2 regions of the Pengzhenrongella phosphoraccumulans genome follow, and region 1 is predicted to be linked to the other one. Evidence: predicted binding sites of a transcription regulator. Region 1 holds the regulator's gene; the other holds the start of a gene.
The links. The regulator LexA, encoded in region 1, represses DNA repair genes until DNA is damaged. The targets are predictions, from matches to a motif close to TCGAACANNTGTTCGA.

Region 2: VTA80_RS06870 (DUF222 domain-containing protein) is a predicted target of LexA. The motif match lies at 2,258-2,273, and genes of this name have one in related genera.

Annotation. Positions count from the first base shown of each region.
Region 1 covers NZ_CP144210.1:3,838,112-3,843,480, reverse strand. Annotated here, with positions in the region: gene nrdR (transcriptional regulator NrdR) at 1-384, opposite strand, end outside; gene VTA80_RS17775 (LysM peptidoglycan-binding domain-containing protein) at 552-884, opposite strand; gene lexA (transcriptional repressor LexA) at 1,261-1,935, shown strand; gene VTA80_RS17765 (hypothetical protein) at 1,961-2,155, shown strand; gene VTA80_RS17760 (L-lactate dehydrogenase) at 2,189-3,193, opposite strand; gene VTA80_RS17755 (ATP-dependent DNA helicase) at 3,218-5,353, opposite strand.
Region 2 covers NZ_CP144210.1:1,470,103-1,475,471, forward strand. Annotated here, with positions in the region: gene lysS (lysine--tRNA ligase) at 1-1,017, opposite strand, end outside; gene nadC (carboxylating nicotinate-nucleotide diphosphorylase) at 1,155-2,087, opposite strand; gene VTA80_RS06870 (DUF222 domain-containing protein) at 2,449-3,867, shown strand; gene VTA80_RS06875 (L-aspartate oxidase) at 3,966-5,369, opposite strand, start outside.

The sequences.
Region 1 (5,369 bases):
GTAGACGCTCGCGAACCGCAGGTAGGCCACCTCGTCGAGGTCGCGCAGCGGCCCGAGGATCGTCAACCCGATCTCGTAGGCGTCCAGCTCGGCGCTGCCGGTGCTCCGAATGTTCTCCTCGACCCGCTGCGCGAGCAGCGCGAGGTCGTCCTCGTTCACCGGCCGGCCCTGGCACGCCTTGCGGACACCGTTGATGATCTTCTCGCGGCTGAACGGCTCCGTCGCACCCGAGCGCTTCACGACCGACAGGCTCGCCGTCTCGACGGTGGTGAACCGTCGGTTGCACTGCGGGCACTGGCGCCGGCGGCGGATCGACGAGCCGTCATCCGACGTCCGGGAGTCCACCACCCGCGAGTCAGAGTGGTGGCAGAACGGACAGTGCACGCCGAGCCTCCGGTCCTGGTTTGCGCCGGGGTCGGCGCTCGGCGAAGAACTCCTCGGGCGCGCGGCGACCCTCGGCCACGGTATCTGGGCCAAAACCTAGAGGTCCGCGCGCCCAGACGCAAGGTGGCTTCGGCCGCGGCACGTGCCCCGGCCGCGGCAGATGGCGGTCAGCCTGCCGGGACCAGGATCTGCTGCCCGGCCCGCAGACCCGCCCCAGCCAGGCCGTTCAACGCGACGAGAGCGCCGACGGTGTCGCGAACGTCGTCGTTCGGGGCCGTGTAGGCCGTGGCGATCGCCCACAGGCTCTCCCCCGCGGCGACCGTATACGTGTCCACCGGGACGGCCTCGGCCGGCGAACCGGCCACCGCCCGGCCGCCGACGAGCACCCCGGCGAGCGCAAGTGCGACGGCACCGGCGGCGACCACCCGACGCCCCCGCGTCGTCAGCGTCAGAGTGCCTGATCCCGACATCCCCTGCGGGTGGACCGTTGCTGCGCTCATGTCCGTGCTCCTCTCGAATAGCCCGCGACCTGGGTCTCCGTGACCCGAGTCGAACACCTGTGCGTCGAACACCTGTGCGTCGAACGTCTGTACGATGTCTAGCACGAAGCACCGACGGTTGTCGAGACACGCTCGAACAGATGTTTGAAAGCGCGGCCTTGTTCTTCTAGGCTGTGTGTACGCCAGAGCAAGCGCACCACGAGCCACCCACACGCTCGGTCGAGCGTCGAGGGTGGACTCGAACAGGAGGAGGAGAACCGTGGCCACAGACACGAACACCCCCGGCGGTCCCCCGGACCCGCCAGCGACGCGAAAGACGCGCGCCGCCCTCGCGTCGGTCCACGCGCTCCCGGACAGTGCGCCGGACAGCGACGGGTTGACCGCGCGCCAGCGGCTGGTCCTCGAGACCATCCGGTCATCGGTCGCCCACCGCGGCTACCCGCCCACCATGCGGGAGATCGGCGAGGCGGTCGGCCTGACCAGCCCGTCGAGCGTCAAGCACCAGCTCACCGCGCTCGAGCGCAAGGGGTATCTGCGGCGCGACCCGAACCGGCCGCGCGCCATCGAGGTGATGCACCCGGACGACTCACGACCGATCCAGCGGCTGCAGCCGAGCACCGGGTCGCCGGCGAGCAGCTTCGGCGAGGAGCACCTCGCAGCGCAGGACGGCTCGCCCACGCCGTCCTACGTCCCGGTGGTCGGACGGATCGCCGCCGGCGGACCGATCCTGGCCGAGCAGGTCGTGGAGGACGTCTTCCCGCTCCCGCGCCAGCTGGTCGGTGACGGTGACCTGTTCCTGCTCCGCGTGGCCGGGGACTCGATGATCGACGCCGCGATCTGCGACGGCGACTGGGTCGTCGTCCGCCGCCAGCCGATCGCGGAGAACGGCGAGATCGTCGCGGCCATGATCGACGGCGAGGCGACCGTCAAGACCTTCAAGCGCACGGACGGGCACCTGTGGCTCCTGCCGCACAACCCGGCCTACTCCCCGATCAACGGCGACGAGGCGCAGGTCCTGGGTCGCGTCGTCAGCGTGCTGCGCAAGCTGTGACGGGGGCGTACTGATGCCCGGGCGGATGCGCGACCCCGGACCGTCGGCAACAGCCGACCGGCTCGCCGAGGCGCTTCAGTGCGAGCCCGCAGGTCGGCTCGAGGACTGCTCGCTCGCCGAGCTGCGCCGGCGCGCGGCCGCAGCCGGGATCGTCGGCCGATCCCGGCTGCGCAAGGACGAGCTGGTCCGAGCGCTGCGGTCGTCGTCGGGCGAGGCCTGACCCGGGTCTCGCCGCGGGCTCACCCGACCGGCGTCAGAAGCCGAACCGGCGCGCGACCGTCTTGAGGGCCTCCGCTGAGGTCCGCAGGTGCGCGAGTTCGTCCGGAGACATCGGGACCTCGAGCTCTCGCCCGGCCCCGGTCCGACCGACGACGGTCGGCACCGACAGGCAGATGTCGCTGATGCCGTAGTAGTCGTCGAGCAGGCTCGAGACCGGCAGCACCCGCCGTTCGTCCTTGAGGATCGCCTCGATGATGCGCGAGGCGGCGAGCGCCACGGCGTAGTTCGTGGCGCCCTTGCCGGCGATGATCTTGTACGCCGACTCGATGACGTCCCGAGCGATCCGCTCGCGCACGTCGAGCGTCAACGGCCCCGAGCTCCGGGTACCGCGCCAGTTCGGCAGGGGAACCCCGCCGATGGAAGCGGACTCCCACAGCGGGAACTCGCTGTCGCCGTGCTCGCCGACCATGTACGCGTGCACGTTCTGCACGGCGACCCCGGTGTGCTGCGCGATGAGGTAGCGCAGGCGCGAGGAGTCCAGGACGGTGCCCGAGCCGAAGAGCTGCGAGCGCGGCAGGCCAGAGATCTTCAGTGCCGCGTAGGTGACGATGTCGACCGGGTTGGTCACCATCACGAACACGGCGTTGGGCGCCTGCTCGACGAGCGGCGGCAGGATCATCCGCGTCAGCGCGATCGTCGCCTCGGCGAGGTCCAGGCGGGTCTGCCCGGGCTTCTGCTTCGCCCCGGCGGTCACCACGACGACGTCGGCGTCGGCGCACACGGCGATGTCGTCCGACCCGATCACCTCGGCCATCGGCATGAACTGGATCCCGTGCCCGAGGTCGGCCGCCTCGGCCTCGACCTTGGCCTTGTCGATGTCGTACAGGGCCACCGTGCGCGCCGCGCCGCGCATGAGGGCCGCGTACGCCACCGTCGCCCCCACCGCGCCCGCGCCGACCACTGCCAGCTTGGTGGTGCGGCGATCGGGCAGGGGGCCGCTCCCCCAGCCGATCTCGTCGCTGTCGTAGGTCTCACTCACAGGTCCTCCAGATGGCTCAACGGGTCACGCTAGTGCGGCGAGCCGCTCGAGCGCCGCGATGACGATCGACCGGTCGGTCGTCCGCCAGAAGTCGGGAAGTGAACGGGCCAGGAACTCGCCGTAGCGAGCCGTGGCAAGCCGTGGGTCAAGGACCGCGACCACGCCGCGGTCCGCCGTGCCGCGGATCAGTCGACCGGCGCCCTGGGCGAGGAGCAGCGCGGCGTGCGTCGCGGAGACCTGCATGAAGCCGTTCCCGCCCGCCGCCTCGACGGCTTCCGACCGCGCCGAGCGCACGGGGTCGTCGGGCCGGGGGAACGGGATGCGGTCGATCAGGACGAGCTGGCACGACGACCCGGGCACGTCGACACCCTGCCAGAGCGACAACGTGCCGAACAGGCAGGTCGCGGGGTCCTCGGCGAACGTGCGCACCAGCGTCGGCAGCTGGTCGTCCCCCTGGGCGAGCACCGGGAAGTCGAGCCGATCCCGCATCGCCTCGGCGACGGCGGTGGCGGCCCGCCGGGACGAGAACAGGCCGAGCGTGCGCCCACCCGCCGCCGTGATCAGGGTCGCGATCTCGTCGAGCTGGGCGTCGGTCGCCGCCTCGCGTCCGGGTGCCGGCAACCGCTTGGCGATGTAGAGGATCGCCTGGTGGGGGTAGTCGAACGGGCTGCCGACATCGAGCGAACGCCACGGCGTCGGCACGGCGTCAACCGGATGGCCGGATGCCAGGGCAACAGTCGGCGCCGGAGTCGACACCGACGCCGCTACGGCGTCCCCGGTCCGCTCCGCCGCGAGGTCGAGCCCGAGCGAGCGGGCGAGCGGGACGAACGACCCGCCGAGCGCCAGCGTCGCCGAGGTCAGCACCCCGGAGCGGCCCGCGAGCAGGTGCGTCCGGATCAGCCCGTTCACCGCGAGCGGTGCCGCGTGCAGGCGTGACATCCCGCTCGCGCGGCGGCCCCCGCCGTCGTCGTCGTCACGCGAGCACCAGAGCACGTCGCCGCCCGAGGCGGGCGGGCCCGCAGCCATCCGCTCCGCCGTCTCGAACAGGTTGAGCATCGCGGAGGCCGCCATCTTCAGACCGCCGTCGGCCGCGGCCTGGGCCGGGGCGCCCGCGGGCTTGAGCGCGGTCAGCAAGGTCCGGGACGCGTCCCGGATCGCCTCCACGGCGGTCGCGGCCGCGGGTGGCAGGCCGTCGCGGAACCGACCCTCGGGCAGCTCCACGATCACTGACCCGAACGCCGCGCTCGCCGCGTCGAGGTCCGTCGTGCCCACGCCGCCGTGCCGACGTGCCAGCCGGGCGGCGTGCTCGATCGTCGCGACGGACAGGTCGGCGGTCGCCTGCGCGGTGACCCGGTCGGTCAGCTCGTGCGCCTCGTCGACGATGAGCACCTCGTGCTCGGGCAGCACCCCCGGGCTGCCGGAGGCCGCGATCCCGAGCATCGCGTGGTTCGTGACCACGACGTCTGCTTCCTTGGCCAGGGTGCGGGCCCGGTTCGGGAAGCACTCCGTGATCTTCGGGCACTTGGGCCCCAGACACTCCATCGAGGTGACCGAGACCAGCCGCCAGGCCCGATCGGTGACGCCCGGCACGAGGTCGTCGCGGTCGCCCGACTCGGTCTCCTGAGCCCACTCGCGGGCCCGGACGACCTGGGCACCCAGGTTGGCCGCGCGCTTTCCGGCGCCCTCCGCGGGGGCCGGATGCTCGGCCGCGCCGGCGTGGTCACCGGGGAGGTCGAACAGCGTGCCGGGCTCGTCCGCGGGGAACCCGCCGTCGACCTTCTGCACGCAGAGGTAGTTGTGCCACCCCTTGAGGACAGCCACCTGCGGGAGCCGCGGCAGGCGCGGTCCGATCGCCGTCACGACGAGCGGCAGGTCGTGCGTGATGATCTGGCGCTGCAGCGCGAGGGTCGCGGTCGACACGATGACGCGCTGATCCTCGCGGACGGCGTGCTCCACGGCCGGGACCAGGTAGCCCAGCGACTTGCCCGTACCCGTGCCGGCCTGGACGAGCAGGTGCTCGCCCGCACCGATCGCAGCAGCCACGGCGAGCGCCATCTGGTGCTGGCCGTCACGGCGCGTGCCGCCCAGAGAGGCCACGGCGAGGTCGAGAAGCTCCTCGACCGGTGCCCCGGTCGCTCTCGGCGGAATCGGTTCTGGCACCGCGTCAGCCTAGTGC
Region 2 (5,369 bases), 2.4 Mb from region 1:
GAACCGATCGGCGATCTTCGTCAGTTCTGCAACGGAGGTCGACGTCGTGATCTCTTCACCCAGCGCACCGGAAAGGGACTCGTACAGCGAGAGCGCAGTCCATTCACCGCCGAGCTCGTAGTCGTCGCCGCTGGGCAGCGTGATCGTCGTTGTGCCGAGCGCATCCATCGCGGCGGTCTGCACCAGGTCGCGCGTCAGCTCGGCCATGGTGTTGTAATCCCCGTAGGCCTCGTAGGCCTCGAGCGACGCGAATTCGGGCGAGTGCGTGGAGTCGACACCCTCATTGCGGAAGTTGCGGTTGATCTCATAGACGCGCTCGACGCCGCCGACGACTGCGCGCTTGAGGAACAGCTCCGGCGCGATCCGCAGGTAGAGCTCCAGGTCGAACGCATTCATGTGCGTGGTGAACGGACGAGCTGAGGCACCGCCTGCAATCGTGTGCAGCATCGGTGTCTCGACCTCGAGGTACGCGCGCCGGTGCAGATTCTCACGAACCGAACGCACGACGCCGGCACGCAATCGCACCATGTCGCGCGCGGCGGGGCGGGCAATGAGGTCGACATAACGCTGGCGAACGCGCGTTTCTTCCGACAGATCCTTGAAGAGCACAGGCAAGGGCCGCAATGCCTTCGACGCCAGCTGCCACTCGTCGGCAAAGACGGAGAGCTCGCCGCGCCGGGAGCTGATGACCTTGCCGTGCGCGAAGAGGTGGTCGCCGAGGTCGACGTCCGCCTTGAAGGCAGCCAAGGACTCTTCGCCGACCTGGGCCAGGCTCAGCATCACCTGGAGGCGTTCCCCCTCGCCGTCCTGCAGGCTCACGAAGCAGAGCTTGCCGGTGTTGCGCAGGAACACGACACGACCGGCGATCCCGACGACGTCGTCCGTCTCCTGGCCCGACTCGAGATCGGGGTGCTCGGCGCGCACCTGGGCGATCGTGTGGGTCCGCGGCACGGAGACGGGGTAGGCCTGCTGGCCGGCGGCGAGCAGCCGCTCCCGCTTGTCGAGCCGGACCTGCATCTGCTCGGGGAGGGCGCTGGCGTCGCCCTCGGCATCCGGGTTGTTGCCCACGGGAGGGTCGATGCGCTCTGGCGAAGTCACCGGTCGATCCTACCGACCAGTGCAAAACGCCCGCCGACGGGCCGGATCTGGCCAGATCAGGTCCGGGAGATCAGGTCCAGCGCCAGGTCGAGGATCGGCGAGGAGTGCGTCAGGGCACCGACGGACAGGTAGTCGACGCCGGTCGCAGCGACCTCGGCGGCCCGCTCGAGCGTGAGGTTCCCGGTCGCCTCGAGCTCCACCCGGCCGGTCCGGGCCTCACCGGCACGGACCGCGGCGACGACGTCCGTCAGCAGCGGCGTCGGCATGTTGTCGAGGAGCAGGAACCGCGCGCCGACCTCGACCGCCTCGAGCGCCTGGTCGAGGGTGTCCGCCTCGACCTGCACGACGACGTCGGGGAAGTGCGCGCGCACCGCCGCCACGGCGGCCGCCACGGACCCGGCGGCCACGACGTGGTTGTCCTTCACCATGGCGACGTCGTACAGGCCCATCCGCTTGTTCGTCCCGCCGCCGCAGCGCACCGCGTACTTCTCGAGCGCGCGGAGCCCGGGAGTCGTCTTGCGGGTGTCGAGCACGAGGGCGTTCGAGCCGGCGAGCGCGTCCGCCCAGCGCCGCGTGTGGGTGGCCACGCCGGAGGCACGGCTCGCGAAGTTGAGCAGGGTCCGCTCGGCCACCAGCAGCACCTGGACCGGGCCCGTCAGGACGGCGAGGACGTCGCCGGCCGCGACCCGGGCGCCGTCGGGCACGCGGAGCTCGACCGTGACGTCGGGGAGGGCGAAGCGGTCCGCGACCTGTTCGAGGACGTCCGCCACGACCACGAGGCCCGCCACGACGCCCGCCTCGCGCGCCACGAGGTGGGCGACGCCGACCTCGCCGATGGCGACAGTCGCCTGCGTGGTCACGTCCCGGCCCGGGGCGGGCCCGAGGTCCTCGTCGAGCGCGCGCGCAACGGCAGCGCGGATCCAGGCGGGGTCGAGGCCCCGGTCAGGCGTGCCGGGAGCGGGTGCAGGGGTCGTGCGAGGAACGGTCACCGGACCACGCTAGCGGCGACGGCGACGGGCTCGGGTCGCCCGTCCAGCCCCGGGCGTCGTGGTCCGGCGCCGGGCATCGTGTCCTTCCACCCGTGCCCGACGGCGGCGCTACGTCGCCTCGCGACGGGGATGGGGACAGCCCTGGCGTTTGTTGGCGTTCCTTGCTAGAATCAAACGCATGTTCGACTTCGAGCGGTTTTGCGACGGCGGTGACGCGGGTGACCGCGAGCTGGGGGTGCGAGACGTGTTGCCGCGAGCCGAGCGCCCTGAGCGCGCGGCCGGCGATGGTGCCGATTCGGGCGCGGGTGTCGGTGCGTCGCGGCTGCGAGTCGCTCAGTCGCCGGTAGCGGGGCAGAGTGCTGTGTCGTTGCTGGCGCCGTCGGCGGAGCTGATTGCCTCCTGGGACGCCGCAGGCACGCAGATCGAGGCACCCGTGCCGCCCGCCGACCTGATGGCGTTCTGGGAGTTCGCCGACGCGCAGCTCGGCGAGCCTGAGCCGGCGGTGCAGTTCGGGGAGCCGGTCGTGGACTCTCTGGACGACTTCGCCCTGGTGGAGCTCATCGGGGATCTGGAGCGGGAGGCGTCGTGTGCGCGGGCGCGGCAGCTGATCGTGGTGGAGGCGCTGTCGCGGCGGGAGTCGATGAACCCGTTCTGGCCCGTGAAGGTCTCCCAGCCGAACATCACGGCCGAGGAGGTCGCCGCCGCCCTGGGGACCTCCCGCGCCGCCGGCCGGACCCTGGTGGACACCGCCCGGCTGCTCGCCGGCCCCCTGATCCCCACCGCCGCTGCCCTGCATGCCGGTCACATCGACTGGGGCAAAGCGAAGATCTTCGCCGCCGTCCTGGGCGACGTCGCGGTGCAGGTCGCCGTCGACGTGCAGGCCCGGGTGCTGCCCGACGCGGGTCGGCGCACCCACGCCCAGCTACGCCGCGACCTGGCCCGGGCGTTGATCGTGGTCGACCCCACCGACGCCGAACAACGCACCGTGCGCGCGGTCGACAAACGCCGCGTGTGCCACCCCAAGCGCCTGGCAGACGGCATGGCCGGCATCTGGGCCGTGCTGCCCGCCGCGGTGGCCACCCAGATCGACAACGCCCTGTCCACCGCAGCCCGCACTGCCAAGGCGACCGGCGACCCCCGCACCCCCGACCAGCTCCGCGCCGACACCCTCGCCGCCGCCCTGACCGGCCACGAGCCATACGGCCCGGGCGCCTCCTTGACCGGGGCGAAGACTGCCGGGTCGTGCGGGGGCGGCTGTGCGGGGGTGCGCGTGGACGTGACGGTGTCTTTGGCCACCCTGCTCGGGCAGGACGAGAACCCCGGGGAGCTGGCCGGGTACGGGCCCATCACCGCGCAGACCGCCCGCCGGTTAGCCACCGCGGGCACGTGGCGGCGCCTGGTGACCGACCCCACCTCGGGCACCGTCCTGGACGTGGGCACAACCCGCTACCGGCCCCCCGGCGACCTCGCCGCGATCATCCGCGCCCGCGACACCCGCTGCCTGGCCCCGATCTGCGAGATCCCCTCTCACCGCTGCGAGCTGGACCACCGCGACCCGTTCCACCCCGACGGCACCGGCGGATCCACCTCCGCGGCGAACCTCAACCCGCTGTGCAAACGCGACCACCTGATCAAGACCCACGCCCGCTGGCGCCTGACCCGATCCACGGACGGCACCGCGACCTGGACCACCCCCACCGGACACACCTACCGCCACCGACCCGAACCACCCCCCGGACACGAACCCCCACTCGCCTGGGACCCCGCACCACCGTTCTGACTCGACGCGATCTGATCAGTCCGGTTCCATTTCCAGTTCCGGTTCCCGTGCGCGCACGTTGTGCCCGCCGACCGTCCTGATGCCCAGTTGCCCGGGCGCTACTCGAGGTCGGTGCGGGTGACGCGCAGCGCGCCGTCGTCGTCGAGGGTGGCGACGAGGCGGACGCGCCAGTCGTCGTCGGGCAGGGGGAAGTCGGAGCGGAAGTGACCGCCCCGGCTCTCCGTGCGGGCGAGCGCCGTCTCGGTGAGGACCGTGGCGACCTGGTGCACGTTGGTCGTCTCCCACTCGGCGACCTGCGGGGCGGCGACGACGCCGATGGCGACGTGCGCGTCCGTGCGTACCGCCGCGAGCTCGGCCGCAGCCTGGTGCAGCCCGTCCGCGGACCGGACGACACCCGGACCGGTGGACGCCGCTCGCTGGATCCGCGACCGCGCGGCCGCGGCGACGAGCATGCCGGGCCCCGGCCGCTCGACCGGGTCCCGCTGCGGCAGCTCGCCGGCGGCTACCCGCGTCGCGGCGTCCCGGGCGGCGCGGTGGGCAAACACCAGGCCCTCGAGCAGGGAGTTCGAGGCAAGGCGATTGGCTCCGTGCACCCCGGTGCAGGCCACCTCGCCGGCGGCGTACAGCCCGCGCAGCGAGGATCGACCGGACAGGTCGGTCACCACGCCGCCCGAGTGGTAGTGCTGGGCGGGCGCGACCGGGACCAGGTCGTTCGCCAGGTCGATCCCGTGCTCGAGGAGCTTCTCGCAGATGGTCGGGAACCGTTTGCGCAGGAAGTCGGCACCGAGGTGGCGGGCGTCGAGCAGCACGTGGTCGGCGCCCGTCGCCGCCATCCGGCGCACCATCGCATGCGCGACGACGTCCCGCGGCGCCAGCTCGGCCATCGGGTGCACGGCCGGCATGAACCGCACGCCGTCGGTGTCGAGCAGCAGCGCGCCCTCGCCGCGGACCGCCTCGGAGATGAGCGTGAGCTGCCCGCGGACGCCGGAACCGAGCCAGAGCACGGTCGGGTGGAACTGGACGAACTCGACGTCCCCGACGGCCGCACCGGCGCGCAGGGCGGCCGCGATGCCGTCGCCGGTGGCCTGGGGTGGGTTGGTGGACGACCGGTAGACCTGGCCGATCCCGCCGGTCGCCAGTATGACGGCCCGCCCGAGCGCAGCACCGACCCCGTCCCTCGACCCCTCGCCGATGACGTGCAGGGTCACCCCGCAGGCGGGTCCGGGTCGTCCGTCGGGACCGGGCGCCGCCGTGAGCACGTCGAGGACGAGGGCGTGCTCGATGACCTCGATCCCAGGGTCGTTGCGCACGGCCTCGAGCTGCGCGACGAGCGCACGGGAGACCTCTGCCCCGGTGGCGTCGCCGCCCGCGTGCACGATCCGGTCGGCATGGTGCCCACCCTCGCGCGTCAGGGCGAGACCACCGGCGACATCGAGGTCGAAGCGGGTACCGAGCGCGACGAGCTCACGCACGCGCGCGGGGCCCTCGGTGACGAGCACCTC